DNA from 3 places in the Aneurinibacillus baijiui genome. Region 2 is predicted to be linked to each of the others. Evidence: riboswitches for the same ligand, from Rfam matches in the RefSeq annotation. Region 2 holds a riboswitch; each other region holds the start of a gene.

Region 1 (11,078 bases), on a different contig from region 2:
AGGCCGGCGGAGGCCAGCTTGGCGATGATGCAATCTGGTCGCATCGTTGGACGCTTGACGGAGTATATGCAGTGCCGAATACGATATCGAACAGTCCGAATTGGGGCGGACAGATGGCGGCATACGATTATACGATTGAACCGGAAGATGGAGCGACCGGCGTATTTGCACATGAGTTCGGTCATGATCTAGGTCTTCCTGATGAATATGATACGCAGTATAGCGGACAGGGTGAGCCGGTGGGCGTCTGGTCAATTATGAGTGGAGGAAGCTGGGCAGGTAAGATCGCGGGTACGGCACCGACAAGCTTCAGCCCACAGAATAAGCTATTCTTTCAAACAACGATGGGCGGCAACTGGGCTAACATAAAGGAAGTAGATGCTGAAGATATCACCTCACGGGGCTTGAGGACGGTTATTGATCAAAGCGTAACCAAATCAAAGCGGCCAGGTATGATAAAGGTAAATGTACCGGATAAAGAAGTGCAGGGAGTAGCGCCGTTTGAAGGAGCGTATTCGTACTTTAGTACAAAGGGAGATGATTTGAATACGGCAATGTATTCACCGGAATTCGATCTGGTTGATGCGAAGACGGCAGTATTTGAATACAAAGCGTACCGACAGATCGAGACGGGCTATGATTACTTGTATATTGATGCCAGTACGGATGGTGGACAGACATGGACCAACCTCGCGGCATACGATGACGATACGCATGGTTGGGTTGATGAGACGATTGATCTTAGTGCTTATGCAGGCCAAAAAGTAAAACTGCGCTTTAACTATATAACAGATGGTGGGTTGGCATTAAACGGATTCCTGCTGGATCGTGCGGTATTGACAGTGGACGAACAGGTGGTGTTCAGTGATGATGCCGAAGAAGCACCGAAGTTTGAATTGGATGGTTTTGTCCGCTCGAACGGTAAGAGTCTTGCTAAGAATTATTATTTGTTGGAGTGGCGTAACTATGCCGGAGCTGACAGGGCGCTGGCCTATGCACGTGGAGCTAAATACAATACGGGTCTATTGGTCTGGTATGCAGATGAGAGTCATACAGACAATTGGGTAGGTGCACATCCGGGAGAAGGTTTCCTCGGAGTAGTGGATTCGCATGCTCATAATGTGTTGTATTTCAATGCGGATGGCCAGAAGACGACGGCAAATTCAACGCGTTATCAGATTGCGGATGCCGCTTTCTCCTTCGATAAAGCACCTGCTTGGGAGTATACAAGCGCTCGCTGGGGTACGATTGTTTCACCAGGGTTTGCAGGGGTTAGAACATTTAATGATGCACAATCGTATCTTGACTCGTCCATCCCGGATGCGGGGCGTCTGATCCCGCAGCATGGCTTGAAATTCGAAGTGACGGGAGAGGCGAAAGACAACTCAGCAGGATCAATAAGATTATTTAAGTAGTTTGGATAAGAAAAGGGGAGCCGCGATGTATGATCCGGCCCCCTTTTCTTATTTGACTTTCCAAATGATTTCCTGTTCAATGCCTGCGTCTTTGATTAAGTTGTACATCGGGCATCGTTGGTACAGCTTTTTCTTGAGTTCTTCGAGTTTTTCCTTGCCTGCTGCCTCTATTTCTATAGTAGTGCGAATCTGTTGAAAATGAGGAGAGACATCGGCTGTTCCGAACATACCGCGCCGATCTACTGTACCTTCGCTGTATAAGGAGATTGCTACAATATGCACGCCAAGTTCACGGGCAATCGTCTCAATGACAACTTGCAGACAGCCGTTATAAGCACCGAGCACATATTCGAGCGGAGTCGGCCCTTTGTTTGTACCGCCGATTTTCTCCGGCTCGTCGATGGTGAAGGCGAAGTCACGTATATGCTGTACCGTTTCAAAACCATGTACCCATTCTGTTTGGGCGCGTACTTTTCGAATCTCTTTTGTTGCGTCGTTTTCTTTGGTTGTTGTCATTATATAATTCCTCCTTACTTCTATTACTAGACTTGGTTATTGTGCCGAAGCCTTTTTAACTTCTTGTGTATACATTGCTTCCGGATCTTTAGCGGATGTGAATGTCATCAGCGTGAAGAAGGCGCTAATTACTACGATAAACAGGCACAATCCCAATAATCCTGTTTGATAGAGCCAGGAAAAAGCAAAGCTGATTATTCCTACGAATACAATACCTGTAGCGAGGCATATCCTGCCAAGTGCGCTGCGTGACGTGTGCAGGTTCCAGGTGATGCGGCCGCTATTCTCTGCAATCGTTATGAGTATGAGTGTTAGCATATTGGCGATCATGCCCGGCCATACAGGGTGTGTGTTCAAGAAAAAGCTGCTAATCTGCCAGCCGCTCAAATAATACCAGAGCAGACCGGTGAATGTACCTGCTGCCATAGATGCAAGTACAGCACGTCGTGTAGCGAGCGGCCAGAACAGCGCTGCAACGACGGGTGCGAATGTTGCGGAATTGCGTGTGACCCAGGCAAGAACGTTCCACCATGCGGATTGCTCGGCCCGCAGTGAGGCGAAGATGACCATTAGTACCGTAAGGGCTGCCAGAGACCATTTCGTATAGCGGATGTATGTCTGCTCGCTCTGTCCTGGATGGATGGCTTCCCCGACGTCTTTGCCAAGGCTTGTGGCCCCAGAGAACTGGCAGGGTGCGCCCCAGCTCAACGCACAAGCCCAGAAGCCGAGGAAGAATAAAGCGACGAGCGGTGCCGGCAGGGCCTGCATCAAATACTGTGGAATGGCAATCAACCCACGCGTCTCATCTGGAATCACGCTTGCTGCTGCCAAGCCAAAGACAACCGCTCCGATGATGAGCGGGATGCCAAGAACGGCTGCCCATAATAGGCCGCGTTTCCCTTCTTCTGGTGTACGGCATGATAGTGCCATCTGGAATGCTGCTTGTGCTAATACGACGTTGACGAGAAACGTACCGAACCAGGCTACAATCGTCTGAATGCCTGCACCCGCAGGAGAGTACATGTGCGGTTTGGCTGCCGCAAATTCCTTAAGTCCGTCAATTCCCGGATAAATAAGTACAGCCGCAAAGCCGATGACAAGCATAATATAGAAGACGATCGTATTCAGTAGCTGTGTGTAGCCGATGGCCCACATACCGCCAAATTGCAGATATGCAAACAGCAATACAGCTGTCAGTGCTACCGAAACGAGTAAGGAAATACCGGTAAATACATGGAGCGCCGAAGCGAAGGCTAACGCTGTGGCTACCGACCACATCGGGAAGGCAAAAGCGGTAATGGCACCGCCAAGCGCCCGTGCTTTGCGGCCAAAGTGATCACCGATCAATCCGGATACAGTAATGATAAGTTTTTTACGGAAAGGGGCGATCAGTAGTGTAGCGATGAGCAGTACTTGCAGCGTTTCAGCTACACCGTACCACACGGCAGATACCCCTTTGAGATAAGAGAGCTCAATAATAGAGATGAAAGAAGACCCTGAGAATAAGCCTGTAATACATACTGCTACGAATAGTGTAGTAAAATTCCTGCCGCCTACGAAATATCCGCTGCCGCCGGCTGCTTTTCTACGGGCAATTCGGCCGATGGAAATAAGAAGAACCGTATAGGCGACAGCTAAAGACACAAACCAATATCCAACCGTTGTCATTGTGTTCACACTCCTTTTTTGTATATAGGTTTACTTGGTTTAACGTTGATAAGAGTTCCATGCACTGCTTCTCGACAATAAAAAATCCTCTTCTCACAAGAGAAGAGGATGGTTGCATGCATTCGTTCCTCTTATCTGCCAGAATAAAGCTTCTGCTGGAGGTAGCACCTTGTATAAGACAGGTTGCTGAGACGTCATTGGGCCAGATCCCTCAGTCTCTCTGGATAAGAAATGATCGTGGATATGAAGTTGTGTCTAATCATAAATGTATTATTCCGATATGTCAATAAGGAATTTGTTTTTTGAAAATTACTTTCTCTGAGCATCAAATAATATGGTAATTTATAGGTTGAATAGGTGCTAGCTTAGGAGCATCTCATATTTTTATTGGGAAAAGAAAGGTGGAGATGAAGCGAGTGGATGCACGGATAAAAGAAATTATGGCTGCCCATCAAGTAATCGGCCTATCTGCGGCTGTAGTGCAAGGGCAGGATATATGCTGGCGTGGCAGCTATGGATGGGCGGATTACGACCGACGAATACCGGTAACGCATGATACGGTGTTTCGGGCAGCATCGATTTCCAAGACAATCACCGCAACCGCGCTCATGCAGCTTGTTGAGCAAGGCTTATGCGATCTTGATAGGGAGGTGGGAGAGTATGTAGGATATAAGCTGCGTAATCCTGGCTATCCTGAACACCCTGTTACGCTGCGACAATTGATGACGCATACATCTAGTTTACAGGATGTGTATGTTGATTTTGTAATCGCTTCCCGAAGTGAGAACCCGCCTATGTTGGACCTACGAGAGCTTTTACTCCCGCAAGGGCGTTATTATACGGAAGATCTCTGGGGGGCGTACCCGCCGGAAGATAACGGGCGGTTCGAATATTCGAATCTGGGCGCTATCATTCTTGCAACCATTATAGAAAAACAATCAGGCCAGCGCTTTGATCTGTATTGCCAACAACATATTTTTACACCGCTTGGCATGAAGGATACAAGCTTCGCGATTCAGGATTACCAGCAGATGGACAGGATTGCGGTCTTGTATGAATACGATGAAGAGAAGAAAGCATTCCATGCGAGTATGGATGAGTACCGGGGTATTAAGCCAGCGAGCATTGATTACAGCCGCTATGTACCCGGAACAAACGGTTCCATCTTCGGACCGCAGGGCGGTGTGCGTACGCATGCGTCCGATTTGAGCAGGTTCATGCTGGCGCATCTGCATGACGGCGCATGGAATGGTGTACGTATCTTGCAGCAGGGAACATGCAAGCAGATGCATAGTGTGCAGTGGAGCGGTCATTCAGCGGATCGTTTCTTTTGCAAATCGGGATTGAACTTTCATATTACGGAAGATCTGGTGCCGAATCGATTGCTCATCGGACATGCAGGAGATGCATACGGGCTTCTCTCTGGTATGTATTTTGACAAGGAGGCAAAACGAGGTGTGATTTATCTTATGAATGGACTTATCCAGCGAAAAGGCGGGGCTTTTTTTACGGCGGAAGAAGAAATCTGTCGAACACTGTATACCAAATAGAAAGAAAATATAGACAAATAATCCGAATTGTATTATTTACAAAATACATTATTTTCTGTTAAAATTAAGCCTAGAACTAGTCGCCGCTATGCAGGAAGCCGGTCGTCTGAAGCGTTCCTTTGGACATCCCGGGGAGCCTGGCCGTATAGCGGAGAAATGAGGACTTCTGTGCTGTATGATGCCGATTCTATCTATATCGTAGGCGATGCGCAATCGTCGATTAACAATCCGATCACCCAGCAGTATAATGCGTTTTTTATTGGGCTGGTGATTGATTGCCGCAGCGATAAGATTATTGACGCGGGCTGTTCATCTACCATTCCGCTTACATCTGATTTTGTGCGCTCAATCTTTGTAGGGCGCACGATATGGGAGACAGAAGCGATGGCAGGTGAGATTCGCCGCCGTTATCACGGTTCATCACAGAAGGCATTAATTGTGGCTTATAAGGATGCGCAGAAGAAGTATAAAGCAATTAAGACGAATACAGAGTCTGTATCGTAAGAGTGATGCATATCTGTACAACTGAATAGTAGGCGCTGCTTTATTTATCCGTATGCATACATACACGTAAATAAAACCCAGCAGATGATGAGTGCGATAGACGTCGCGGTGCTTTTCATTTGCTGGGTTTTTTGTATTGAGAATTTCATTCAGAGTGAATAGCGGAGGTGAGGAAATGGGGTCGTTTTTGCTGCGGAGATTCATCTCCATGATCATTACGTTGTGGCTTATTGTTACGGCGACATTTTTCTTGATGCATATGGTTCCCGGCTCGCCGTTCCAGCGGGATGGACAGGAGACGAATGAGATTGTTCTGCAGAACATGATGGCGCACTATAACCTAGATAAGCCGCTTGGCGTCCAATATGTGCTGTATTTGAAGTCGCTTGTCATGCTGGACTTAGGGCCATCGATTAAGCATTATCCGGATACCGTTAACAACATGATTGAACGAGGTTTCCCTGTCTCCTTCCAATTAGGGATGTTTGCGCTTGGTTTTGCCATTATATCCGGGGTGGCACTTGGTACCGTGGCCGCATTGCGGCATAACAAACTGATTGATTATATGGCGATGGTCTTTGCGGTTATCGGTATAGCGGTGCCGAACTTTATTGTCGCCACGCTATTAATTAAATATGTGGCAGTTGAGTGGAAGCTGCTGCCTGTCGCCTCATGGGGAACATGGAAGCATATGGTGCTTCCTGCGCTAGCGCTGGCAACAGGACCTCTTGCGCTAATTGCCCGGATGACACGGGCCAATATGATTGAAGTGTTGAATCAAGATTATATTGAGACAGCAAGGGCAAAAGGATTATCGCCTGCCGTGATCATATTTAAGCATGCGCTGCGCAATGCAGTGCTTCCGGTCGTAACGCTTTTAGGCGCTTTGCTCGCCAATGTTTTGACAGGCAGCTTTGTAATTGAGAAGATTTTTGCAATTCCTGGCATGGGTAAGTATTTCGTCGATGGCATTAATAACCGCGATTATGCGGTGATTATGGGAACGACGGTCTTCTATAGTGCGCTGCTTGTATTCTTGATGTTCCTTGTCGATGTAGTATACGGCATCATCGATCCGCGGATTAAGCTGCATAGGAAGGAGGGGTAGTATGGCGGTACCCAATGATTTATTCGTCCCGATGAAAAAGGATACGGGAGCGGCCGAGGCAATGGTGCGTCCACGGCTGACCTATTGGCAGGATGCATGGCTGCGCCTGCGTAAAAACAAATTGGCAATGCTTGGACTCGTCGTCATCCTGCTCGTCTCCGCACTTGCTATCTTCGGTCCGCTGCTGACCGATCAGAGCTACTCGAAGCAGTCGCTTTTGCAGGGGAATCAGGCTCCTTCCGCTGAACATTGGTTTGGCACGGATGATTTAGGCCGAGATGTATATGCCCGGATTTTATTCGGGGCTAAAATCTCCCTCTTTATTGGCGTAATGGCCGCGTTGATTGATTTTTTTATCGGCATTATTTATGGAGGAATCTCCGGTTATCTAGGTGGCAGAGCAGACAATATCATGATGCGTATTGTCGATATCTTATACGGGGTTCCGTACCTGCTCATTGTCATTCTTCTTATGGTGGTCATGGGGCCGGGACTTCTGACAATTATTATTGCGCTAAGCGCCACCGGATGGCTTAGCATGGCGCGGCTGGTTCGGGGGCAGGTGCTACAGCTAAAGAATTCAGAGTACGTACTAGCTGCTCGGACCATGGGGGCAAAGCCGTGGTACATCATCCGGCGGCATCTATTGCCGAATACGCTTGGCATTATTATCGTACAGCTTACCTTTACCGTTCCATCCGCCATTTTTGCGGAAGCATTCCTAAGCTTTCTCGGATTGGGAGTACAGCCGCCGCTTGCAAGTTGGGGTGTGATGGCCAATGATGCGCTTCCAACCATTCTATCCGGTCATTGGTGGCGCCTGTTCTTCCCGGCATTTTTTATTTCGGTTACTATGCTTGCTTTTAATATGCTTGGTGATGGATTGCAGGATGCATTCGATCCGAAACAGAGGAGATGACGCACGATGGAGAAGGAAGCATTGCTAGAAGTGGAGAACCTCCGTGTTTCGTTTCAAACCCATGGCGGAGAAGTGAAAGCTGTCCGTGGTGTAAGCTTTGCGATTAACAGAGGGGAGACGCTTGCTGTTGTCGGCGAATCAGGCTGTGGGAAGAGTGTAACCGCGCGAAGCGTGATGCGGCTGATTCCCGAACATATCGGCCGCATTACGGATGGACGCATCCTGTTTGAAGGCAGGGATTTGGTGCGGATGAGTGAGAAGCAGATGCGCGAGCTGCGGGGATCACAGCTTTCGATGATCTTTCAGGATTCGATGACGGCGCTCAATCCAACGATTACGATTGGTGAGCAGATCATGGAGGGCATCATCCGCCACCAGAAAGTGTCGCGTCAGCAGGCAAAAACCCAAGCCATCGAGACGCTGAAGCTGGTGGGAATCGCAAATCCCGAGCGTCGGCTTAAGCAGTACCTTCATGAATTTAGCGGCGGCATGAGGCAGCGAATTATGATTGCGATTGCTTTTGTATGCCGCCCGAAGATTCTGATCGCTGACGAGCCGACGACAGCGCTCGACGTAACGATTCAAGCGCAAATTATTGACTTGTTTAAACGTCTGCAGGAGCAAACCGGCGTCTCGATCATCCTTATTACACATGATCTTGGTGTCGTGGCAAAGATCGCTCATCGCGTCAATGTAATGTATGCAGGCCAGGTAGTGGAATCCGGTCCGGTGCGGGATATTTTCTACAATCCGCAGCATCCGTATACAAGAGGACTGCTTGATTCGATGCCGCGGCTTGACTCGGATCGAGAAGTGCCGCTTCGCTCCATTCCTGGTACACCGCCGGATTTATTTGCTCCACCAATCGGCTGTTCGTTCGCCGCCCGATGTGAGCATGCGCTTGAAGTCTGCGGGAAATATCAGCCCGAGACGACAGTTGTACGAGAGCGTCATCAGGTAGCTTGTTGGCTTACGGATCCGCGTGCGAGAAAAGTACAGCCGCAGTCCGACAAGGCCATTGGATGAGGTAGTTCAATTTTTTCTATATAAAAGGGGGATTCAGTGTGAGAAAGCTTTCAACGGTATTGCTTAGCTGTACGATGGCGTTCGGACTGCTTGCAGCAGGATGTTCGTCAAGCGATACAGCTGCACCGGGGCAGCAGGATGCGTCCCAAGGCAAGAAGGAACAGCAAGCCAAAATTCTAATGTATAACAACATCGAAGAACCTACCTCTCTTGACCCGCCGATCGGCTTCGATCAGCGCTCGTATGACATTCTCAATAACCTGATGGAAGGGATGACCCGTCTCGGCAAGGACCAGAATCCGGAACCTGCGATGGCTAAAGAATGGAAAGTATCTGATGATAAAAAGAAATATACGTTTATTCTTCGTGACGGTGTGAAGTGGTCGAACGGTGATCCTGTGACTGCACAAGACTTTGAATATGCGTGGAAGCGAATGATCGATCCGGCAACCGCTTCACAGGCAGCGCCGCTTACCTATGTGATCGAGGGTGCTGAAGCATTTAACTCCGGCAAGGGAAAGGCTGAAGGTGTCAAGATTAAAGCGGTAGATGAGAAAACGTTGGAAGTAACGCTGATCAATCCGGCCTCTTATCTGCCGAACATGCTGGCTAACCCGGCGTTCTTCCCGGTACACAAAAAGACGGCAGAAGCCAACAAGAACTGGGCGGCAGAAGGCAGTACCTTCGTTAGCAATGGACCGTTCAAAATCAGTGAATGGAAGCATGACAGCGAGATTAAGACAGTGAAAAACGAAACGTACTGGGATGCAGCAAACGTCAAGCTTGCTGGTGTAACCTGGAAAATGATCAACGATAACAATACGGAATATCAGTTATACCAAACGGGTGATCTGCATGCGACAACCACAGTGCCTGCTGATTTAAGCGACCAGTTGTTTGCAGAGAACAAAGTTAAAGTAGAGGATGGAGCAGGTACGTATTTCTATCGTCTTAATGTAAAGAAAGAACCATTCGACAATGTGAATATCCGCAAAGCCTTCATGATGGCGCTTGATCGTCAGAAGATTGTCGATCTGGTCAACAAACGAAAAGAAAAACCTGCGAAAGGCTTTGTCTCCTACGGCTTTAAAGATCCGTCCGGCGGTGATTTCCGCGATGTGAGCGGTGAGCTAATTAAATTTAATCCAGACGAAGCGAAGAAGCTGCTTGAGCAAGGCATGAAGGAAAAAGGCTACACCAAGCTTCCTGAGATTACGCTTGTGTATAATAACAGCGGTACCCATCCAAAAATCGCACAGGCGATGCAGGAAATGTATAAAGAAGTGCTTGGCGTCGATATCAAAGTAACAAGCAAAGAATGGAAAGTGCTTCAGGATGAACAGAAAAAAGGTCAGCTTATGATGTCTCGTTCTTCCTTCCTGCCTGACTTTGCCGATCCGATCAACTTCCTCGACGGGTTCCAAACAGGAAATAGCATGAATCGTACCGGATGGAGCAATCCAAAGTACGATAAACTCATTAAGGATGCATACAACGAAGCGGATGATGCAAAGCGTTATAAACTTATGCAGGAAGCAGAGAAAATCTTAATGGATGAAGCACCGATCATTCCGCTCTACTACTACAACTTAGCATACCTGCAAAGCGATAAGGTAGACGGTGTTGTGCGCCACGCCTTTGGCTATATTGACTTTAAATGGGCAGACATCAAATAGGATAGCGGAGGGGCGTCCGCCGCAGGCGGACCGCCCTTTTTTTGCCCGCAGCATCCTCCCCGTATGCTGCTAAAAGCGGGGAAGGGGCATCACAGCAAGAAGTTCATATAGTATATGAACGCAAGGATAGGGAGGCGCAAGACAATGATCATTCGGAACATAGAAGTAACCCGGCAGGTAACTCCGTTGAAGAAACCTTTTAAGACCGCATTACGCACTGTGGTAAATGCAGAATCCATCCTGGTAAAAGTGACGGTTGAAAGCGGGCTTATAGGGTGGGGAGAGGCTCCGGCGACGGTCGTGATTACGGGCGACAGTCTGGATAGCATCGAATCGGCTATTCTGAATGTGATGCGTCCTCAGCTTATCGGTCAAAGCTTGCTTTCACATGAGAAGGTTTTCCAGACGATTCATCAGTCTATGGTAGGCAGCAGCAGTGCGAAGGCGGCACTTGATATGGCGCTGTATGATATACTCGCACAACACTGCGGGCTTCCGCTCTATCAATTGCTTGGCGGCTACCGTAATCAAATAGAGACCGATTATACGGTCAGCGTCAATTCACCGGAAGAAATGGGAGATGATGCCGCCGACTATATCGCTGCCGGATTCAATGTGTTGAAGATTAAAGTCGGCAAAGACAACATTCAGGAGGATATCGCCCGCATTAAAGCGATTCGAAATCGGATTGGTGAT
Region 2 (11,078 bases):
TCACGGGCAATCACGGCAAAACTAGTAATCTTGTCTCCTTGATGGTCGCGCACCGCGATCATTGTCGCTGCAAGCGCCAGCCAATGTCCTTTGGCATGTCGAAGCCGGAACTCTATCGTTATCGTTTGTCCATCCACAAGCAGACGATCCAGCTTTTCCATAACCATATGTATATCATCCGGATGAAAAAGTTCTTCTCGCAAATTCTCTTGTAAATATTCACATGTATAGCCAAGCCACTTTTCATGCGAAGGAGATACATAACGTGCTCTTCGGAATGGGTCCCAGACAGAAACCATATCCATTATATTTTCTGCAATCAGCTTATATATAGTTGTATTCGATTGCGTTTCATAGAAACTACCTGATTCTTTTACGTGATTTACAAACGCCCCCACTACTTCCACGATCCTTCCATCGTTTGAATCATATTATCTATATACCTTTTTATATGTTTCTCTCCTCTATACAATACCATAGGGATATTATGGTTATACAGTGTGTAATAGGAAAAAAAGAAAGAAAAAAATCATCCCCTCCGCTTCACGCAGACGGGATGCATGTAAGAGGCTAGTGAAATGATCTCCAGAAGGCCCCCTGCGTATCAATGATATTCATAATCTCAACATACGGAATCGTAAATGTCGGAAAGCCTGCCACATACGCAGCGATCTCGTAAGGGGTAAAGTATATATACAGCGCATGTTCCCCTACATAAAACGGCTGATTCGGCGCAATGCCTTTATACTGATCCTGCCATATATACGAATACTTTGGATTCGTTTTAATTTGTTGTTCAATAATCGAACTCAGCACCTTCACATAGTCACTGTTCTTCTTAAACAAATCTTTCAGTTCATAGAAGCGGCCGGTCTGTAGGTCAATATGCGGATATACTTCTGTGGGCATCCCGTGGGCGGCACCAAAATAATATTGATATCCAATCAGCTTAATGACCAGCAGATTCTTGCGGAAAAACCAAACCGTAAAATCTCCAAGATAATTGTAATCGAGCTGTACATTTGGATCAATTTCCTTTATACCGGACTGCTGCCTTAGCTTCTTATTAATGGAGGCTTCGACCTCAGGGTGAGACAGACCCGTGACCTGCGGATAATAGACAAGATAATCTTTATTCGGCTTGAACTTCTCTTCCTTGACCTTGTATGTTCCTCGCAGCGGAATCACTGTGTTCTGCTGCCATACTACCCGCCCTGAACGATCCACATACGATAGGCGGTTGTCTATATCTGCCCGAATAAGCGCCCCTTCAATAGTCAATGTCCCAGTCCCGCTAACAACTGGCCATCCTTCGGCCCTGCGCCCGCTTGTATCAATGAAAAATGTCTCCGTACGATTGTGCACGGAAGCGACGCCCTGCTTATATGGCATTACATTTTCATATATAAAATCGGTTCGTTTATTTCCATCCTTATCATAAATGGCATACATTGATCCAATGAATGGCTTTTTACTGTCCAACGCGACACCAACAGCAAACCGTCCCTCTCCAAGTGGTTCAATATCATTGAACTGCGGTTGAATAATAAACGCACCTGATCGGTCAATTAAGCCGTATTCATTGGTATAATCAGCGGCAAGATTAACGACTGCACGACCATTTTGAAACGGTTGGGCGCTTGTATAACGCGGCGTAATAATAACATGCCCGCCCTCATCCATATAGCCGTACTTGCCCTGCTCTGTTTTGCGAAACGCCAGCAGCCCGTCTCCCGGATTACCGACGAATGCATATGGATATTTTATTATAATATCACCATGTATCGTAATGAGCGCATATAGGCCATCCTTCACCTTCACTACTGCTTTTCCCCTATGGAAATCGGTTGCCTCCTTATAAATCGGAGGAATTGCTTCCCTGCCGGCAGTATCTAGGTATCCGTAGCGAAACTCGCTGTCCTGAAAGACCGCCCGCCCCTCGTGATAGGGAGCGATATAGGAATACAGCTTCGTCGTTAGCATATCCCCCTGTTCATTGATTACGGCAAAGCCATCCTTCACATTCACGATAGCCAATCCTTCAGTAAACGGGCTGATATATTCATATTTTGGTTCTATAACAAATGCCCCGGATGAATTAATGACACCTGATCTTCCTTTTTCCTCTACAACCGCTAATCCGTTTGCCTGAAACGGGTTGGCATAGCTATATGTTGGCGCAATGAAAAAACGCCCCTCTGCATCAATATAGCCCCAGTTCGTTCCCCCTATTTGCTTTATTGAAGCCGGGTACAAGGCCGTCTGTCTTGTATGCTGCTTCTCCATTGCTTGTTTCTTCAACGCAAGCCACGCAGCAGGCGGCGGATACGATGGTGAGAGTGCGAGACCAGCCTGAATGGAGAGAAGCGCCTGTTCAGGCATGCCGGCTTTAAGCTGTGCATCCGCAAGATAATAGCGATAAAACGCTGCCTTCGGCTCCTCCCGTACTCTTTGCTCATAATAGGCGGCAACTTTTTTAAAATAGTATGGATAGACATCTGTGGCAGGCGTCCATTTGCCATCCTGATAGCGATATATCTTTACCTTATATGCTCTACCCGTATCATGCTGCCACAAGGCTATTTCAGCGCGCCCATCTCTTCCCTCCTTTCCTGGCATATCCTCTACTTCAATCTGGCTGTAGAATAGATCACCGGGGACTTTCTTCCACCCTTGGTCGGTGTATGTACATACTACAAGTTCCGACCATATGGCTCCCCGCTGCCATCCAATAATAAGGTCACTTTTTGATGGACTTGTGATCTTGGCTGCCCCCAGGTAAGAAATCGCATATCCGCTGCCTTCTACTGTAGCTGATTTGTGCCAGGCATGGTTATCGTAGCGTAAAATCATGACATATGGATGCCCGCTCCATATATAACCCGCCGCCACTTCCTTTGCACCACTCCCAGCAAAATCAGCAAGCACAACCGCCGGTTTTGGCAAAGGCCCATCAAGCATTGCTAGCGTAGAACCCGGGGGCAAATAACGCCGGACTAACGCCTTGATTTGTGTATCCTGCTGCATTCTCCCACTTCCCTTCTGCATCAAGCTCCATCTACAGTATATGAGCGGACCCGAATAAAAAAGCACCGGATGAGAAGAAGCTTTCTCATCCGGTGCCTGCTAGGCGTACAGATTATCCACTTATTTTACTACTTTAAATTCGTGAATCAACACTTCAAGTGCCTGTGCCATAGATGACAGCGATGCAGCGGCCTGCCGCATGTCATTCATATTGGCCAACTGTCCTTGTGAAGAAGCTGCCACCTGTTTTGTACTAGCAGCAGATTCCTTCGCAATGCGTGCCATCTCCTCAACAGAAGCGCTAACTTGTTCTGTGCTTGCAGACATCTCTTCTGATACAGCAGACATCTCTTGGATTTGACTCGTAATGCTCTCAATCGCTGTCATGATCTGTTCGAAGATGCTGCCAACCTGATGAATGGTCGCAATCCCATCCCCTACGTTCATCTTGCTCTCCTCCATCGAGTGCACCGCTTGAGCCGTATTGGATTGGATTTGCTCGATTAGCGCCTGTATTTTCGCAGCCGAACTTCCCGTCTGATCAGCCAGCTTTCGAATTTCATCGGCAACAACCGCAAATCCCCGGCCCGCCTCACCAGCTCGAGCCGCTTCGATAGCCGCATTTAATGCGAGCAGATTAGTCTGTGCCGATACTTCGGTAATCAATTGAAGAATACCACCTGCTTCCTCCGAATCTCGTTGCAGTGTCTGAATCGCCGATGCCGTCTCATCGGTCACCGTGCGAATTGACTCCATCTGCCTGATTGCCTGCTGCACAGAGCCGTTGCTTGTCCGAACTTGATTCGTAATATCGCTAGACGCCTCTGCAATCGAGGAGGAAGCTTCCGCTACACGCTGAATTCCAAGCGCCATTTCTTCCATCGCCCGAGCACTTTCATCCGCACTCTGCTCCTGCACGATTGAGCCGCTGGCAACCTCCTGTACCGCCCGTACAATCTCATCAGCTGCATGCACACCCTGATCGGTGCTGCGCTGTAGCTGTGCCGCCGATGCGGACACCGTGGTTGCATGATCTTTCATTCTCTCGATCATAGCTTTCATATTCTCTTTAATACCAATAAGCGATACAGCAAGCTCGCCAACCTCATCCTTGCGCACAAGATCCCGCTCAGGCACTTCGAATGTAAAATCCCCATCTGCCATTTGCTTGCAGTAGGAAGCAGCGGTCGTAATCGGCCGCACTACGGCACGTACAATGAAATGCAGAAGAATCGCCAGGATGATTGTCCCGATCAGCGCCATACTTAAACTCAACAGCATCATACCATTGGCCGAAGCAAGCACTTCATTCAATGGAACTGCGATAACATAGGACCACGGTGTAGCTGTGCTGCCAACCGCAATCGGTTCAGTTACTTTGTACAGTTCGCTTTTCGTTGTTGGTGAATAGTCAAGGATAGTATAGGCCGTACCTGTTTTTACCGCATTTTTTAGCTGCTCCACATTTTGCAGACCTTTTAACTCTGTCACATTTTTTCCGATATTCTCTTTCGTTGGGTGCGCCACAAATGTTGCGTTATTTGAAAGAATGACGCCAAATCCGCTATCATAGAGCTTGATCTTGCTATTCATCTCCTGAAAATAATCAAGTGACAAATCCACCCCAATAACTCCTACAAATGTATCGTTGATAGTCAGCGGAACGATTAACGAAGTCATCAATACATTCTTGCCGTTGATTTCATACATATACGGGTCCATAATCGTTTCTTTCCCCGTTTTCTTCGGCAGCATATAAAAATCATGTGTTCCTTCCTTCATATTTTCCGTATTCTCAACACCCGCACGCTCTATCCCATTCCCATTACGCGCCCAGAAGGATACAAAGCGTCCCGTTTTGTCATAGGCTTGAGAATATGCAGTCTGCACTGTTTTATCGCCAAACACATTGGGTTCGGTAACAATCCAGGTCCCAAGAAATGTCCCATGCTTCTCTGTCATATTCTTCAATATCACATCATATGTGGCAGGAGAGTAATTACCTGTCTTAACCATAGATTCGAATGTAGCGGCAAGACTGTGAGCCGCATTCAGAGGTGTCTGTAACTCATTCGAGATGCTGTTGGCTTGCTCTTTGGCAAAAGATGCGGTAATCTTCTTTGCTTCCTCTTCCGCTTTATTCTTTGATAGAACGGAAACCGTCCCAATGATTGATGCAAACATTAAAATAACGATGCCAAGAATAGCAAGAAAAACACGCGTATGGATCTTCATGATCGCCTCTCCTTATATAAGTATATTTACATAGTCTATATTTACTAAAAATCATACAAAAAGAAAGAAGAAGAAGCAAGATACACAAGAAAAAAGTCCTGATTATTATTAATCAGGACTTAGCAAGCATAAACTAGTTGATTTTCTTTTCTATTAGAAGACCGGAACAACGGCTCCTTTGTATTTCTCTTCAATAAATTTCTTCACATCATCGGATTTTAATACCTCGATCAGCTTTTTAATATCTTCTCGGCCTTCATCGCCCGTACGTACACTGATGATATTAGCATGCTGCTTTGCTGCATCGGACTCCTTTTTCTCCATAGCAATGGCAGTATCCGGCGCAAGTCCGCCTTCCATTGCATAGTTACCGTTGATTACAGCGTAATCTACTTCATTCACTGCACGAGCAAGCATTGCAGCCTGCATTTCTTTTACCTGGATGTTTTTTGGATTTTCGACAATGTCTTGTTTTGTAATGCTATTAAGCTCTTTATTCGGCGTCAGTTTAATCCAGCCCTGTGTTTCAAGCAATTTCAGCGCACGTGCACTGTTTGTCACATCGTCCGGAATCGCAATCACTGCGCCCTGCTTTGGCTCTACTCCTTTTTCTTTACCAGGGTAGAGACCCATCGGCTCGAAGTGGATACCATCAAGCGCTGCAATATGTGTACCGTGCTTTTTATTGAACTGCTCCATATACGGAACCGTTTGGAAATAGTTCGCATCTAGCTGCTTATCTTCAAGCGCTGTATTTGGCAGGACATAATCATCAAACACTTTTACTTCCATCTCAATGCCCTGTTCTTTCAGCTTTTCCTTTACATGGTCTAAGATTTCCGCATGCGGCACAGCGCTTGCACCTACTTTAATTTTCTTCGGTTCCTGTGCTGTCCCTCCATTTGCTGCTTTTTCTTCTTTTTGCCCGCATGCAGCCAAAAGTCCAATGCTCAATACAACAAGCAGTGCCACCAACCATTTCTTCATTATGAATCCCCTCTTTCATCTTTTTGTCTTTGGTATGTACCCATCGCGAAATTCCAACAAAAAATGGCCTCTTAAGATAAGAGGCCATCGGATACACAATAGGGTCCGTTCGACCTCTTATCTTTCAGAACTACAGTTCTGCTGGAATTGGCACCATTACACAGCAATATGCCGGTACGGTTGCCGAGGCTTCATCGGGCCAGTCCCTCCGCCTCTCTTGATAAGAGTCATTGTTTATTCAATTGCTTGCTTTTTATCTTAATATTATTAAACTCATTCGTCAACTATGTTTTAGAAACTTTTTTCTCTTCTTATTTTTCCGACCATAGCAGCATGTAATTTATAGGTCCACCTACTACAAAACACGAACATTTTTCCGTTGTTTTATTCGATGCGCATTTAACCATTGAATAATGTTCGTGTTTTACTTACAATCTTGTTAGTGCTACATGAACTTTGAGGAGGACGCACATGGTTAACTATGCCGATCTTGTTGAATTGGGCAAGCTGATCCGCCACCTAGAGCAAGGCATAACAGAAGCTTCACTCAATATTCTCACATATGAGCATCGCGAAGAAATCGCCCGCAATCTTATCACAGGTCTACTTGGGCAAGCAGATAAACATGCGATGAAGATTGAAGCCAGCTCAGGAGAGTATACGAATGAAATCGCTGTCTTACAGGTGGGTAAGAATAAATATAGACTTGAAAAAGATCATCAAGATGTATTTATTAGCAAAATAAATCACTACAACTGCCGAATTGTACCAGGTACACACGGTATTCTCGTCTATCACATAGATTACCCTGGCGTGATCCGCGACGTGTCGCGCATCCTCGCCACACATCATATTAATATCTCTAGCATGAAAGTATCACGTGAGCAAAAAGGGAAAAACGCGCTGCTCGTCTCCTTAACCGATGAACATATCGATGCGGAGGTAATGGATACGATTACGCGCCTGCCCCAGATTACAAACGTGGTGGCGCTGCGTCCTTTAGAACATGATGATTATTCTGCTTAGAAAACAGGAGGCTATACGATGAAGTATCGCTCTGTATTTGATATTATCGGACCGGTTATGATCGGTCCTTCCAGCTCTCATACAGCCGGCGCAGCCCGGATTGGCCTGATCGCAAGAAATCTGTTCGGGAATCAGCCGACGAAGGCGGAGATTACCTTTTACGGTTCATTCGCCAAAACATACAAAGGCCATGGAACGGAAATTGCGATTGTAGGCGGCATCCTCGGATTCGATACATTCGATCAGCGTATCACCGATTCGCTGGCTATTGCAAAGGATCTGAATGTGGAGATTACGATCCGTACGTCCGATGATATACCGAATCATCCTAATACGGCCCGCCTTGTTCTTTATGACAAAACCCGTGCTCTTGAAGTGTGCGGGATTTCCATCGGCGGTGGCAAGGTAGAACTGACCGAAGTTGACGGCTTTTCCGTACGTTTGACCGGGGATATGCCTACCCTTCTCGTCTGGCATGAAGACCGCTACGGCTTGGTCGCCTCCGTATCAGAGGTGCTCGCAGCACATAAACTAAACATCGGGTACATGGAAATGGCACGCAAATCCAAAGGAGCCGAAGCGCTTATGGTTATTGAAACCGATCAATCTGGAGCAGATGAAATCAAGCAGGACATCTGTGCGCTTCCTCATATTAATCGCGTGTCTAGCATTCCCGCCCTGTAACAACATGGAGAAGGAAGTGATGTAGGATGTCTTTTCGTACCATTGCAGAACTGGTGGAGCGCTGCACCACTGAGAATAAATCCATTGCCGAGGTTATGATCGAGACAGAATGCGACATGTCCGGCAAAAGCCGCACAGATGTACTAGCAATGATGACACGTAATCTAGATGTTATGGAAGAAGCCGTACAACGCGGCATTAAGGAAGCGGATCGCTCACATACGGGACTAACCGGTGGCGATGCGGTATTATTGCAGACTTATCTGCAGGAGAAAAAACCGCTGTCAGGCACACTTTTGCTTGATGCTGTCAGCAAGTCGGTGGCGACGAATGAAGTCAATGCCAAGATGGGTACAATCTGCGCCACACCGACGGCTGGTGCCTGCGGCATTGTCCCGGGTACACTATTCGCTGTAGCCCCGAAGCTTAATGCAAGCCGCGAGCAAATGGTCAACTATTTGTTTACGGCAGGCGCTATCGGCTTTGTCATTGCCAATAACGCATTCATCTCCGGAGCAGCAGGTGGATGCCAGGCTGAAGTCGGATCTGCAACCGGCATGGCCGCTGCCGCCATCGTAGAAATGGCAGGAGGCTCACCGGAGCAATCGGCACAAGCTGTGGCGATCGCGCTTAAAAACATGCTGGGTCTGGTCTGTGATCCGGTAGCAGGTCTAGTGGAGGTTCCCTGCGTGAAGCGAAATGCCATGGGAGCTTCTAACGCTATGGTCGCGGCTGATATGGCGCTTGCAGGAATCAAAAGTGCGATTCCAACAGATGAGGTCATTGAAGCGATGTACCGCATCGGCTGCGCAATGCCGAATACGTTAAAAGAAACAGCGCTCGGCGGGCTTGCCGCTACACCGACCGGACGCGAGCTGGAACGAAAAATCTTTGGAGAGAACACCAAGTAAGACAATATTCTTGAAACCTTGCCAGCATATAACCGTATAAGGAAAACGACACCACTTACAACCTCGGAAAGGAGTCTACAATGACGGAGCTTATTCTTGCCTTTGTAGAAATCCTAAAAGGACTTTCGTATTTTGGATTGATGCTGGCATTAACATTCGAATTCGTTCCGGCCGAACTCGTACTGCCCTTGGCCGGATACTGGGTTTATCAGGGAGAGATGAATTATTGGCTTGCCGTGCTGGCAGGAACTATCGGCGGCACCCTTGGCCCACTTACGCTGTACGCTGTCGGACGTTATGGCGGGCGCCCCTTCATCCTGCGGTATGGGAAATATCTTTTCATCCGCGAGCAGCAGGTGGAAAAGGCCGATCGCTTTTTTCATAAGTACGGGCCGGGCGTTGCTTTCTTTGCCCGCTTTCTTCCCGGTGTCCGCACGTTGATTTCAATTCCGTGTGGCATGGCCAAAATGAATGTATGGCAATTCTCTGTGTATACCTTTGCCGCTACGCTGCCCATTACGGCCGTCTATGTATACGCAGGCTATGCTTTCGGCCCCCACTATAAACAAGCGGCAGCCGCTGTGCAGGAATATTCGCCCTTTATCATCGGCGGGGTCCTGCTGCTGCTTATCGGCTATGTCTTAGTCATAAACAGACGTGCTGCGTACAACCTTGAGAGATAACACAGCTCTTCTCAACCCTCAGAAGCCAGCCCCGACTCTTTTTCATCAAGAGCCGTGGGCTGGCTTTTGATTATATCCACAGCGCACGTATACATCCCTTTCAATTTCCATGTACAACCTGTATGTTTTTTTTGTTAAGGTTACTCTATATCATTACATAACCTGCTTGATCGTATTTATTTTATTGCCGAAAGGAGTCTTCGTCTTGAAATCGAAGCATATGACCACACATGCGGTTCATGCAAGCGCACGTCTTCCGGTGTCGAACGATTCTGAATCGATGCCCATTTATCAGACTTCTGTTTTTACATTTCGTGATCTCACCCACTTAGAGAGCTATTTTGAGGGGCAGAATGATAGTTATCTATACTCGCGAAATGGCAATCCGAATACAGCCGCCTTCGAACAAGCAGCTGCTGTGCTCGAAGGTGCAGAAGCCGGTGTTGCCACATCTTCCGGCATGGCTGCCATCCTTTGCGCTATCTTAACTTTCGTCAAGGCCGGAGATCATATCCTCTGCTCAGATGAGATCTATGGTGCAACCGCCTCGCTTCTCGAAACGGAACTAACCCGCCTTGGGACTAGCATAACTTTTGCTTCGTTTCATTCTGCGGCATCCATTGAACAGGCAATGACGAGTGCGACCCGTCTACTTCTGACAGAAGTCATCACCAATCCCCTCATCAGTGTCATCGATATACCCATGGTCGCAGACATCGCACACCGACATGGCGCGAAGCTGGTTGTAGACAATACATTTACTTCTCCTTATGTCGTACAACCGCTACCAATGGGAGCGGATCTTGTCGTCCACAGCGCCACCAAATATTTAAACGGGCATAATGACGTAACTGCCGGTGTTGTCGTAGGCCCAAGCGATATCATTGAGGTTACACGGCAGCGCATGGTACTCACCGGATGCAGTCTGGGACCGTTTGAAGCGTGGTTGGCTCAGCGAGGAATGAAAACTTTTGCCCTTCGTATGCGGCAGCATTTAGCCAACGCGGAAAAGGTAGCCGCCTATCTGGATTCTCATCCAGCCATTCAAACCGTCTACCACCCTTCTCTTCTCACGCACGAAACGGCGGCGGTCGCCCGTAGGATCGGTCTGCATGGAAGCGGAGCTATGATGAGCTTTCGCGTTACGGATGACATCAAAAAATTGGATGCGTTTTTTCATGCGCTGCAGTTCATCACAATCGCTCCCTCGCTTGCCGGTGTAGCAACCACATTGTCTCACCCGCTTAAGACTTCACACCGTTCGCTGTCAAAAGAGCGGCAGCAGGCACTGGGCATTTCTATGGGGCTGCTTCGCCTATCTGTTGGAATTGAGGAAGCGGAGGATATCATAGAAGATCTAGAGAAAGGACTGCATTTCCTATTATGAATCTTGATGATTACGTCGGTAAAACCGTCACCGTTATATATGCCTCTCCCTCAGGAGAGAGATCTAGCACTGGCTATGTCCTATCCTCGAATGATCGAATGGCGCTCACTTTGCAATGCGACGATGACACGATTGTTA
Region 3 (11,078 bases), on a different contig from region 2:
GTAAACGCAGATATTAAAGACCTGCGTACGATTGTAAAAGATGTGGTACGTAAAACAGCCGGTGGTGTCGATCTGTCCGAGGCTAAAGTTGTTATCTCTGGCGGACGCGGCGTAAAATCAGTAGACGGCTTTAAACCGCTGCAGGAGCTTGCTGATGTGCTGGGCGGTGCGGTTGGTGCATCCCGTGGTGCATGCGACGCCGAATACTGCGATTACTCCCTGCAAATCGGTCAAACAGGTAAGGTTGTTACTCCGGACCTGTACATCGCAGCAGGTATCTCTGGCGCAATCCAACACTTGGCTGGAATGTCCAGTTCAAAAATTATTGTAGCGATTAACAAAGACCCGGAAGCACCGATCTTCCAGGTAGCTGACTATGGTATTGTAGGCGATTTGTTTGAAGTCGTGCCGCTTCTTACCGAAGAATTCAAGAAAGTACTGGTATAATTACCGGTTATTTCTTACTGAGGCAGCGTCAATGAATGACGCTGCTTTTTTTGCTGTAGGCTTGTAATGCAGCAGCGAAAGAAAGCAAAAATACCTAGAAGTGTTTCACCAGTAGATATTTTGAGGTAAGGATGATATACTGTTACTGGTATACGGATAGTGTATACTACAAACAAAATACAGGCATGTTAAGTATGAATGGAGATAAAAGGAGGAAGTTACATATGGCAATCGTAAATGTAACAGACAACTCGTTTCAAAACGAAGTAGAAAATGGCGGCACTGTGCTGGTGGACTTCTGGGCTCCTTGGTGCGGACCTTGTAAGATGATCGCACCGGTTCTTGAAGAGATCGACAGCGAGATTGGCAGCAAAGTTAAGATCGCAAAAGTTAATGTCGATGAGAATCCTGAATCTGCACAGCGCTTTGGCGTAATGAGCATTCCGACGTTGATGCTGGTGAAAGACGGTCAGGTTGTTGATAAAATTATCGGCTTCCAACCGAAAGAAAGCCTACTGAGCGCTATTAACAAGCATCTGTAAGTAGCGTGTGCGATATTATAAATCCTCCGGTTAATTCAATCGGAGGATTTATTCATTCTATCCTGTAATATGGTTGGAAGAAACAGATGGAAAAAGCGAGTCTTCTATGTATGATATGATAAGGTGGACTCGCTTTTTGCACCTGTTTTTGATGAGGAAGGAAGGGGAAGCAGGATGGATGCATTGAAAGAAAAGCTGAGCCTGTTACCGGATAAGCCAGGTTGTTACTTAATGAAAAATGCTGCCGGTACCATTATTTACGTAGGCAAAGCTAAAGTATTAAAAAACCGTGTTCGTTCTTATTTTACAGGCAGCCATGATGGAAAAACGCAGCGGCTTGTACAGGAGATCGCTGATTTCGAATACATTGTCACATCTTCACCGGTTGAGGCACTTTTGCTAGAGTGCAACTTAATTAAAAAGCATGACCCACGCTATAACGTATTGTTAAAAGACGATAAAACATATCCATACATCAAGATTACAAATGAGGCGCACCCGCGTCTGGAGATTACGCGTAAAGTGGTGAAGGATGGCGCCAAGTATTTTGGTCCGTATGCCAACGCAGGAGCCGCGCAGGAGACAAAGAAGCTCTTAGATCGGCTGTATCCGCTGCGCAAGTGCAAGAATATGCCGAAAAACGTCTGTCTTTACTATCATCTGGGGCAGTGCGTAGCCCCGTGTGAATACGAAGTAGAAACGCAGCAGTATGATGCCATGATCGAGGAAATCAGCCGATTCTTCAGCGGGAATTATGGAGAGATCAAGAAGACGCTAAAGCAGCAAATGGAAGAAGCGGCAGAGAATCTTGAATTCGAGCGTGCTAAGGAACTGCGTGACCAGATTCAATACATTGAAGCCATTATGGAAAAGCAGAAGGTTACGTTTAGTGACAATGTTGATCGGGATGCCTGGGGCTACCATGTCGATAAAGGATGGATGAGTGTACAGGTTTTCCATATTCGTCAGGGTAAAATGATTGAGCGTAACGTAGGTTCTTTTCCGTTCTATGGTGAAAAGCATGAAGATTTCGTTTCCTATGTTGTCCAATTCTATCTAAAGGACCACGTCAGGCCAAAAGAAGTGCTGCTTCCGACAAGTGAAGGGATAGATGGGCTTGAAGAGGCGCTTGGTACCAAGGTTCTTATTCCGCAGCGCGGTCCAAAAAAACAACTTGTGGATATGGCGCAGGAAAATGCGCGCATTGCACTTGAGGAGAAGTTTGCGCTGATGTCACGGGATGAAGCCCGTACTATACAGGCGGTGCAGAAGCTAGGCGATGTGCTCGGCATCGGGTATCCGAAGCGGATTGAGGCGTTTGATAACTCGAATATTCAAGGGGTTGATCCGGTTTCGGCGATGATCGTATTTACTGATGGTAAGCCGGATAAGAAAGAGTATCGTAAATATAAAGTCAAAACGGTTATCGGCCCCAATGATTACGGCACGATGAAAGAGGTTGTCCGCCGCCGGTATACCCGTGTGCTGAAGGAAGGATTGGACCTGCCAAATTTGATTGTAATCGACGGAGGCAAAGGGCAGATCTCTGCTGCTGTGGATGTATTGGAGAATGAACTCGGTCTTTTTATCCCGGTATGCGGATTGGCTAAAGATGAACGGCATCGTACCGCTCAGTTGCTGGTAGGTGATCCGCCTATCCCTGTTGAGTTAAAGAGGGATAGCAATGAATTCTATCTGCTGCAGCGAATTCAGGATGAGGTGCACCGCTTTGCGATCACATTCCACCGTACTACGCGCGGTAAGACGATGTTCCACTCAAAGCTCGATGATATTCCGGGTATCGGAGAGAAGCGTAAGAAGCTTTTGCTTAAGCATTTTGGTTCGATCAAGCGCATGCGAGAAGCGACCGTGGAGGAGTATCGTAACCTTGGTATCGGTGATAAGCTGGCCCGTCAGATTTTAGAATACTTACAGGAGACAAAAGAGGGAACAGCCGAACAAGCCGAATAAAAGTAATTGTCAAGATTATTAACATATGGTACCATATACAGAAATTGAATAGTAAGCAAATAACGCCTCACTTAAATAGGGTGAGGTAGAGGCGCGAAAACCATAAGTATTCCGCTGGAGGAATGAGAATCCAGGGAAAGCGGGAGAAAGGGGAATTCGCCGAAATGGCAGAACGGATCTCAACGTCTGCTGTTGGGTCTGCATTGAACAAATGCAGAACTGTCACCGGATCATCGTCCCAGATAGCCGGTGGAGTACTATCTCGCACAGGGAGTAGGGAAGTGAGCGTTCGCTGTCATTATATTTCTTGAGAATCTACAGACAACCGCTTTGGCCTATGCCTTGCTGTTGTCTTTTTTATTGATCCGGCATTGCGTTCTCTAACCCTCATATGTGTGCGGAGTACTCTGATAATGAAGAGAAGAATATTATCTTAATTTGAGGAGGGTACACAAAGTGAGCATAATTGTACAAAAATTTGGCGGTACATCCGTCGGCACAATCGAACGAATTCAAGCAGTAGCCCAGCGTGTCATATCAACGGTGCAGAAGGGCCATCAAGTGGTTGTGGTAGTATCAGCAATGGGAAAATCGACCGATGTCTTAGTGGATATGGCGAAGCAGATTACGGATGAGCCACATCCGCGTGAGATGGACATGCTGCTTACAACCGGGGAGCAGGTATCGATCGCATTATTGACGATGGCACTTCAAGAACAAGGCCAGGCTGCTGTATCTATGACCGGATGGCAAGCAGGAATCATGACAGAAGATATACATATGAAGGCTCGTATTGATCGGATTGATACCGCATTCATCATAGAAGCATTGAATAAGGGAAACGTGGTGGTAGTAGCCGGGTTTCAAGGAGTTTCGGCGCATGGAGAGATTATGACGCTTGGGCGCGGCGGTTCTGATACGACCGCGGTTGCATTAGCTGCGGCACTTGATGGAAAAAAGTGTGAAATATATACGGATGTGGACGGAGTCTATACGGCAGACCCGCGTATGGTTCCTCTTGCCAGAAGGCTTGTGAGCATCTCACATGATGAGATGCTAGAGCTTGCGACGCTTGGTGCAGGTGTTCTGCATCCACGTGCGGTGGAGTGCGCGAAGCAGCATCAAGTAAGTGTAACGGTTCGATCGAGTTTCACTGAGGCAGAAGGAACGATGATAGAGGAGGAAGCGAATATGGAACAAGGACTTGCAGTGAGCGGCATCGCTCATGATAAAAATGTCGCCAAAATTACGGTAGCTGATCTGCCGTCAAGAGTGGAGGCCATGGCTAAGCTCTTTGCGGTGTTGGCTGAGGAACATATTAATGTCGATGTTATTGTACAGAGTGCGTATGAAGCGAATACGACAAATGTGTCATTTTCGGTAAGCGGAGATGAAGTAAAGAAAACACTCGATGTATTGCTGAAGCATCGCGAAGCGCTGCAATTTGGCTATGCGATGGCAGAGGAGGAACTTGCTAAGGTATCTATCGTAGGCGCAGGTATGATTACAAACCCAGGGGTAGCTGCTCAGATGTTCACCTGCCTTGCGGAACAAGGAATTGAGATCAAGATGGTATCTACTTCGGAAATTAAGGTCTCTAGCATTATTCCAGTGGAAAGAATAGAGGATGCTGTACAGAGTCTGCATACATCGTTTGGGTTAGATGTCAAAGAGACTGCTGTTGTATACGGAGGATAAAAAAAGCAAGCCCATGCCAGATAAAAACGGCATGGGCTTGTCCTTTTTTCAGTACTTACGCGACGCTTCGATTATTGCGCACAGAAGCAGGCAGGAGACCTGCTGCGTCAAGTCGGTGGCGGATGAGGATTCCCAGGTAAGAAGCGGCCGCCACTTTTACCAGGTCAGGAATAACGAACAGTCCCATTCCGAATGTGAATGCCTGGCCCCACGATAGACTCAAGACGAGCTTAAGCTGGGTAACACCGAACGCATAAATAATTAGTAAGCCGATAAGATTAGCAACAAATGCGCGGGTAAATGTGATATCCTTACCCTTAAAGATTGTTCCCATAACAAAAACCGCTACAACGTATCCGAGCAAATAGCCACCTGTTTTGCCGATGAGAATGCCCATCCCACCTGAGAATTGGGCAAATACCGGAGCCCCAATGGCTCCGAGCAGTAGATAGAGCAGAACGGCGATTGTACCATAGCGGCGACCGAGAATAATGGGGGCTAGCGCAATGGCAAAATTCTGCAGGGTGAATGGAACTTGCGGAATGAATGAGATAGAAATTTGTGCGAAGACGGCGATGATCGCACAGAATAAGGCCGATAAAATTAACATTTTTCTACTTTCAATGTTCATAGGTTGCTCCTTCGTGATAATTTGTTAACCTAATACATAATATAAGTTTACAAAGCGGATGTCCTTTTTGTCAATATTGACATTAGTCAGTAAAAACCGTAGTATTGAACTAACTCGTAGAAAGTCGGAATACAATTTTATGATAGCTCTTATCAAGAGAGGCGGAGGGACTGGCCCGATGAAGCCCGGCAACCCCGCGCGTTTGCGCGGATAAGGTGCTAACTCCAGCAGAACGATATGTTTCGTTCTGGAAGATAAGGGGAGGTATGCGCCATATAAACGCCTCTTCCTTATAGGAAGCGGCGTTTTTTTCATGACATGAAGATAAACGCTAAGAGGAAGGGAAGAGGGATTCTTCTGACTTCCTGCTAGAAAGGAGTGAATAAGCGCATGATACAGAAGATGGTTATAGATGAAATAACGTTGGAGTGTGGAGCTACACTCAAGCAGGTTGAGATTGCTTATGAGGCGAGCGGGACGCTAAATGAGGAGAAGACCAATGCGATTTTGGTGTGTCACGCGCTTACCGGTGATGCATATGCGGTGGGAGATGAAGAGACCCCAGGATGGTGGGAAGGACTGATTGGCCCCGGACGATACGTTGATACGAATAAATATTTTGTAATCACGTCAAACGTGCTGGGAGGCTGTGCAGGTACAACGGGTCCCGCCTCTTCGAACCCGGAGACGGGAGAGCCGTATGGTGCTGCTTTTCCGGTTGTGACGATTCGGGATATGGTGAAGCTGCAGTATATGTTGATTGAGCAATTAGGAATTGAGAAGCTCTTTGCTGTGGTGGGCGGTTCCATGGGCGGCATGCAGGTATATGAGTGGGCGGTGATGTATCCGGAAATGATGCATCTTGTCCTGCCAATTGCGACATCCGCACGCTTGTCAGCTGTAGCGATTGCTTATAATGATGTAGGAAGACAGGCGATTCTATCCGATCCCGAGTGGAAAAACGGCAGCTATTATCCGGAAAAAGGGCCTGTAAATGGATTATCCATAGCCCGGATGCTTGGCATGATCACGTATCGTACTGCTGATTTATTTGAGTATCGATTTGGCCGACGGTTAAAGGATGAACGCGATGTAATGCAGTTCGATTCCACCTTTAACATTGAAAGCTATTTGCGCTATCAGGGGCAGAAGCTGGTCACGCGATTCGATGCCAATAGCTATCTGTATTTGCTAAAGGCAATGGATTCGCACGATATTGGTCGAGGACGAGGCGGGATTAAGGCTGCACTTGAGAGAATTGAAGCTAAGGTTCTATCTGTAGCAATTTCAAAAGATTTATTGTATCCTGCCGACCATCAGGAGGAGATTGTCGATCTTATGCGAGCACTTGGTAAGGATGTGGATTATCATTTTGTCGAATCCATCTATGGCCATGACGGCTTTCTTGTCGAATTTGTAAAAATTGGTCCGTTAGTTGAACGGTTTATTGAGAAACATGCGGCTAATATTTTCGCTCCGTCTGCTGCCCCGAGATAATTATAAAGATTGTCCACAGATTATCGGCGTATTTCGACAATTTGTCCGCTGCTTTTCTTGACGCTACCTTCCATACGGAGTAAAATGAATCTGTCACAAAGTCTTCATTTATTTTAAGGCTTCCTCGGGAAGCTTTTCTTCATGTCATGCATGTGGAATGGAGTGAGCAAAGGGGGAATTTCTAGAGAGACGAGAGAGTGGTAGGGAATCTTCACGTACGTAGATGAAGAAGTCGGAGAGAAATTGATTATTTTTGTGAAAAAAGTGTCAAACTAGAAAATCTGAAACGTAACCTTGTGAAAGGGGGAGTCTGTGCAATGCTGAATCACCGTCACTTTTTTAACCGTAAACTACATTCCCTGCTAGGGGTTGTACCAATCGGGGGATTTTTGTTCGTTCACTTATTTACGAACTTCTATGCAACGCGCGGCGAAGAAGCTTTTCTTGAGCGTGTTGAAATTATGGAAGGAATTCCATTCCTGGCTTTGATTGAAATTCTCTTTATTTTCTTACCCATTCTGTATCATGGTATTTATGGGTTGTATGTTGCATTCCAAGCGAAAAACAACGTGAACAACTATGGTTACTTCCGTAACGTACTGTTCATGCTGCAGCGTGTAACCGGTGTTATCACATTGATCTTTATTACATGGCACGTATGGGAAACAAAAATGCAAATGGTAATTGGAAATGTAGAAGCGACAGGCCTCTTTACTCTAATGAATGATATTCTGGCGAATCCGTTCATGCTAGCTTTCTATGTTATTGGCTTGCTTTCTGCAACGTTCCACTTTGCAAACGGCCTGTGGAGCTTCGCCGTAAGCTGGGGCATCACGGTAGGTCCTCGTGCACAGCGTATTTCTACGTATGTTACAATGGTTGTATTCGTGTTGATGTCGGCGATGGGATTGTTGGCTCTGTTCTCCTTTGCAAATCCTGTTGATGTAGCACAAGCAATCCAAAAATAGGGGGTTTGAGCATGAGTAAAGGTAAAATTATCGTAGTTGGCGGCGGTTTGGCAGGCTTGATGGCCACAATTAAAGCTGCAGAAGCCGGCCACCCTGTTGAGTTGTTTTCTCTTGTTCCTGTAAAACGCTCTCACTCTGTTTGTGCGCAGGGCGGTATTAATGGAGCAGTAAATACAAAAGGTGAAGGGGATTCTCCATGGATCCACTTTGACGATACAGTATATGGCGGGGACTTCCTCGCAAATCAGCCGCCGGTAAAAGCAATGTGTGATGCGGCGCCTGGAATTATTTATATGTTTGACCGTATGGGTGTTATGTTTAACCGTACGCCGGAGGGCTTAATTGACTTCCGTCGTTTTGGGGGGACGCAGCATCACCGTACAGCATTCTCCGGTGCAACAACAGGACAACAGCTTCTGTACGCATTGGATGAGCAAGTGCGCCGTTGGGAAGTAAACGGATTGGTTACAAAATATGAAGGTTGGGAATTCCTATCTGCTGTTGTTGATGAAACAGACGGTGTGTGCCGTGGTATTACTGCACAAAACCTGCGTTCGATGGAGATTCAATCCTTTAAAGCGGATGCTGTTATTCTTGCAACCGGTGGTCCTGGAATCATCTTCGGTAAGTCTACAAACTCCGTAATTAATACAGCAACAGCCGCTTCAGCCGTATACCAGCAAGGCGCAACGTATGCGAATGGAGAATTCATTCAAATTCACCCAACAGCGATTCCTGGGGATGACAAGCTGCGCTTGATGTCTGAATCAGCACGTGGTGAAGGCGGTCGTGTATGGACATATAAAGATGGTAAGCCTTGGTACTTCCTTGAAGAGAAATACCCGGCATATGGTAACCTTGTGCCGCGTGATATCGCAACGCGTGAGATCTTCGATGTTTGTGTTAACATGAAGCTCGGAGTCAACGGCGAGAACATGGTTTATCTTGACCTTTCTCATAAAGATCCGCATGAGCTGGACATCAAGCTGGGCGGTATCATTGAGATCTATGAGAAATTCGTTGGGGATGACCCACGTAAAGTTCCGATGAAGATCTTCCCTGCTGTTCACTACTCAATGGGTGGACTGTGGGTTGATTATAATCAAATGACAAACATTCCGGGTCTGTTTGCTGCCGGTGAATGTGATTATTCACAACATGGTGCCAACCGTTTAGGTGCGAACTCTCTGCTATCTGCGGTATTCGGTGGTATGGTAGCCGGACCAAAAGCAATCGAATATATCAACGGCTTGAACAAATCAGCGGAAGATGTGTCTGCTGGCGTATTCGATGCACAGGTGAAGAAGGATCAAGAAAAGTACGACCGTATCACGAACATGACAAGCGGTACAGAGAATGCGTACAAGCTGCATCGTGAACTCGGTGAGTGGATGACGGACAATGTAACGGTTGTTCGCTATAATGATAAGCTGCAGAAGACAGATGAGAAGATCCAGGAGCTTATGGAGCGTTATCAGAACATCAACATCAATGATACATCCAAGTGGAGCAACGCAGGCGCTTCCTTCACGCGTCAGCTGTGGAACATGCTGAATCTTGCCCGTGTTATTACGCTTGGTGCATTGAACCGTAACGAAAGCCGTGGTGCTCACTACAAGCCGGACTTCCCAGAACGTGATGATGACAGCTTCATGAAAACAACGATGGCGAATTTCGATCCTGCGACAAACGGACCGAAGATTTCCTATGAAGATATCGACGTTTCACTGATTAAGCCTCGTAAACGTGACTACTCGACGAAACATGAAGTAGCCGAGAAGAAGTAGAAAAAAGAGGGGTGAAGAGACATGGCTGAACAACAAAAAACTGTTCACTTGATTATTACCCGTCAGGATGGTCCTGATGGAACGCCATATAAACAGGAATTCAAGATTCCATATCGTGCGAATATGAATATTATCGGTTGTCTGATGGAAATTCAGCGCAATCCGGTAACCACAGATGGCAAGCAAGTCGCTCCGATTGTATGGGAGATGAACTGTCTAGAAGAGGTATGCGGTGCATGCTCGATGGTGATCAACGGCAAACCGCGTCAATCTTGTACAGCACTGGTCGATAAGCTCGAACAGCCAATTCGTCTGGAGCCAATGAGCACATTCCCTGTCAACCGTGACTTAGCAATTGACCGCAGCCGCATGTTCGATGCGTTGAAGCGCGTCAAGGCTTGGATTCCGATCGATGGTACACATGACCTCGGACCAGGACCTCGTATGCCGGAAGTGGATCGTCAATGGGCGTATGAGCTGTCTCGTTGTATGACATGCGGTGTATGCTTAGAAGCATGTCCGAATGTAAATGATAAATCTCCGTTCATTGGTGCCTTTGCAATTTCTCAGGTGCGTTTGTTCAATGAGCATCCGACAGGTAAAATGAACGCGGAAGAGCGTCTGGAAGGGCTGATGGGTGAAGGCGGTATTACCGATTGTGGTAATTCTCAGAACTGTGTGCAGTCCTGCCCGAAAGGCATTCCGCTCACAACGTCCATTGCAGCAATGAACCGCTCTACAACCGTATACTCAATCAAAAACTTCTTCCGCAGCTAATCGTGGAGGAAATGGCAGCACTCTGCTTCGGCGGGGTGCTGTTTTATTTTTATCCAGGGATATATGGAGCATCAATGCATTATATGTTATCCAATTATTTTGATTTAGTTGACATATCGTTTGCTGTCTCTTTATAATTAATGTTAACTCATAATATAAAAAAGTTAACAAAAGAGGAGGAGCCATGCTGACACCCGTATTAGAAACAAAACCAAAAACTGATTGGATGGCACTTGCAGAGGAAGTACTGGCAGGTAAGAAGATAACGAAGGAAGAAGCATTACATATTATCGAGGCCCCAGATACGGAGATCTTGGCATTGCTTCAGGGCGCATACCGCATCCGCAGTCATTATTATGGGAATAAAGTTAAACTCAATATGATTATTAACGCAAAGAGCGGATTATGCCCGGAAGACTGCGGCTATTGTTCACAGTCTATCGTCTCCGATGCCCCGATCGAGAAATATCCACAGCTTTCTAAAGACGTATTGGTGGATGGGGCCTCTAGAGCAAAGGAATCGAAAGCAGGTACATACTGTATCGTCATGAGTGGACGGCGTCCAACAGACAAGGAAGTAGATAATGTCGTAGAAGCGGTGCGTGAAATCAAAGACAAGCACCAGATGAAAATCTGTGCCTGTCTTGGCTTAATTACGCCGGAGCAAGCAGGCAGACTTAAAGAGGCTGGAGTGGATCGGTTTAACCATAATATTAATACATCGGCCAGCAATCACGCGAACATTACATCGACTCATACG

What was found. Region 2 has a riboswitch for S-adenosylmethionine ahead of AB3351_RS03930 (MetQ/NlpA family ABC transporter substrate-binding protein). Riboswitches for the same ligand answer to the same signal wherever they lie in the genome.
Region 1: another riboswitch for S-adenosylmethionine. It lies ahead of AB3351_RS14575 (sodium:solute symporter family protein); the one in region 2 lies ahead of AB3351_RS03930 (MetQ/NlpA family ABC transporter substrate-binding protein).
Region 3: another riboswitch for S-adenosylmethionine. It lies ahead of metX (homoserine O-acetyltransferase MetX); the one in region 2 lies ahead of AB3351_RS03930 (MetQ/NlpA family ABC transporter substrate-binding protein).

The regions. Positions count from the first base shown of each region.
Region 1 covers NZ_JBFTXJ020000007.1:114,802-125,879, reverse strand. The annotation lists gene AB3351_RS14585 (immune inhibitor A domain-containing protein) at 1-1,415, shown strand, start outside; gene AB3351_RS14580 (OsmC family protein) at 1,464-1,931, opposite strand; gene AB3351_RS14575 (sodium:solute symporter family protein) at 1,968-3,599, opposite strand; SAM riboswitch class I at 3,728-3,830, opposite strand; gene AB3351_RS14570 (serine hydrolase domain-containing protein) at 4,007-5,149, shown strand; gene AB3351_RS14565 (DUF3870 domain-containing protein) at 5,321-5,653, shown strand; gene AB3351_RS14560 (ABC transporter permease) at 5,829-6,761, shown strand; gene AB3351_RS14555 (ABC transporter permease) at 6,763-7,680, shown strand; gene AB3351_RS14550 (ABC transporter ATP-binding protein) at 7,687-8,706, shown strand; gene AB3351_RS14545 (peptide ABC transporter substrate-binding protein) at 8,745-10,382, shown strand; gene AB3351_RS14540 (mandelate racemase/muconate lactonizing enzyme family protein) at 10,527-11,078, shown strand, end outside.
Region 2 covers NZ_JBFTXJ020000002.1:140,252-151,329, reverse strand. The annotation lists gene AB3351_RS03945 (ATP-binding protein) at 1-407, opposite strand, end outside; gene AB3351_RS03940 (WG repeat-containing protein) at 571-3,027, opposite strand; gene AB3351_RS03935 (methyl-accepting chemotaxis protein) at 3,148-5,262, opposite strand; gene AB3351_RS03930 (MetQ/NlpA family ABC transporter substrate-binding protein) at 5,416-6,249, opposite strand; SAM riboswitch class I at 6,364-6,476, opposite strand; gene AB3351_RS03925 (ACT domain-containing protein) at 6,721-7,275, shown strand; gene sdaAB (L-serine ammonia-lyase, iron-sulfur-dependent subunit beta) at 7,294-7,959, shown strand; gene sdaAA (L-serine ammonia-lyase, iron-sulfur-dependent, subunit alpha) at 7,986-8,870, shown strand; gene AB3351_RS03910 (DedA family protein) at 8,951-9,553, shown strand; gene AB3351_RS03905 (trans-sulfuration enzyme family protein) at 9,759-10,940, shown strand.
Region 3 covers NZ_JBFTXJ020000014.1:10,560-21,637, forward strand. The annotation lists gene AB3351_RS19560 (electron transfer flavoprotein subunit alpha/FixB family protein) at 1-447, shown strand, start outside; gene trxA (thioredoxin) at 672-989, shown strand; gene uvrC (excinuclease ABC subunit UvrC) at 1,164-2,960, shown strand; lysine riboswitch at 3,039-3,228, shown strand; gene AB3351_RS19575 (aspartate kinase) at 3,417-4,658, shown strand; gene AB3351_RS19580 (biotin transporter BioY) at 4,714-5,289, opposite strand; SAM riboswitch class I at 5,436-5,550, shown strand; gene metX (homoserine O-acetyltransferase MetX) at 5,680-6,786, shown strand; gene AB3351_RS19590 (succinate dehydrogenase cytochrome b558 subunit) at 7,104-7,754, shown strand; gene sdhA (succinate dehydrogenase flavoprotein subunit) at 7,766-9,541, shown strand; gene sdhB (succinate dehydrogenase iron-sulfur subunit) at 9,563-10,318, shown strand; gene bioB (biotin synthase BioB) at 10,503-11,078, shown strand, end outside.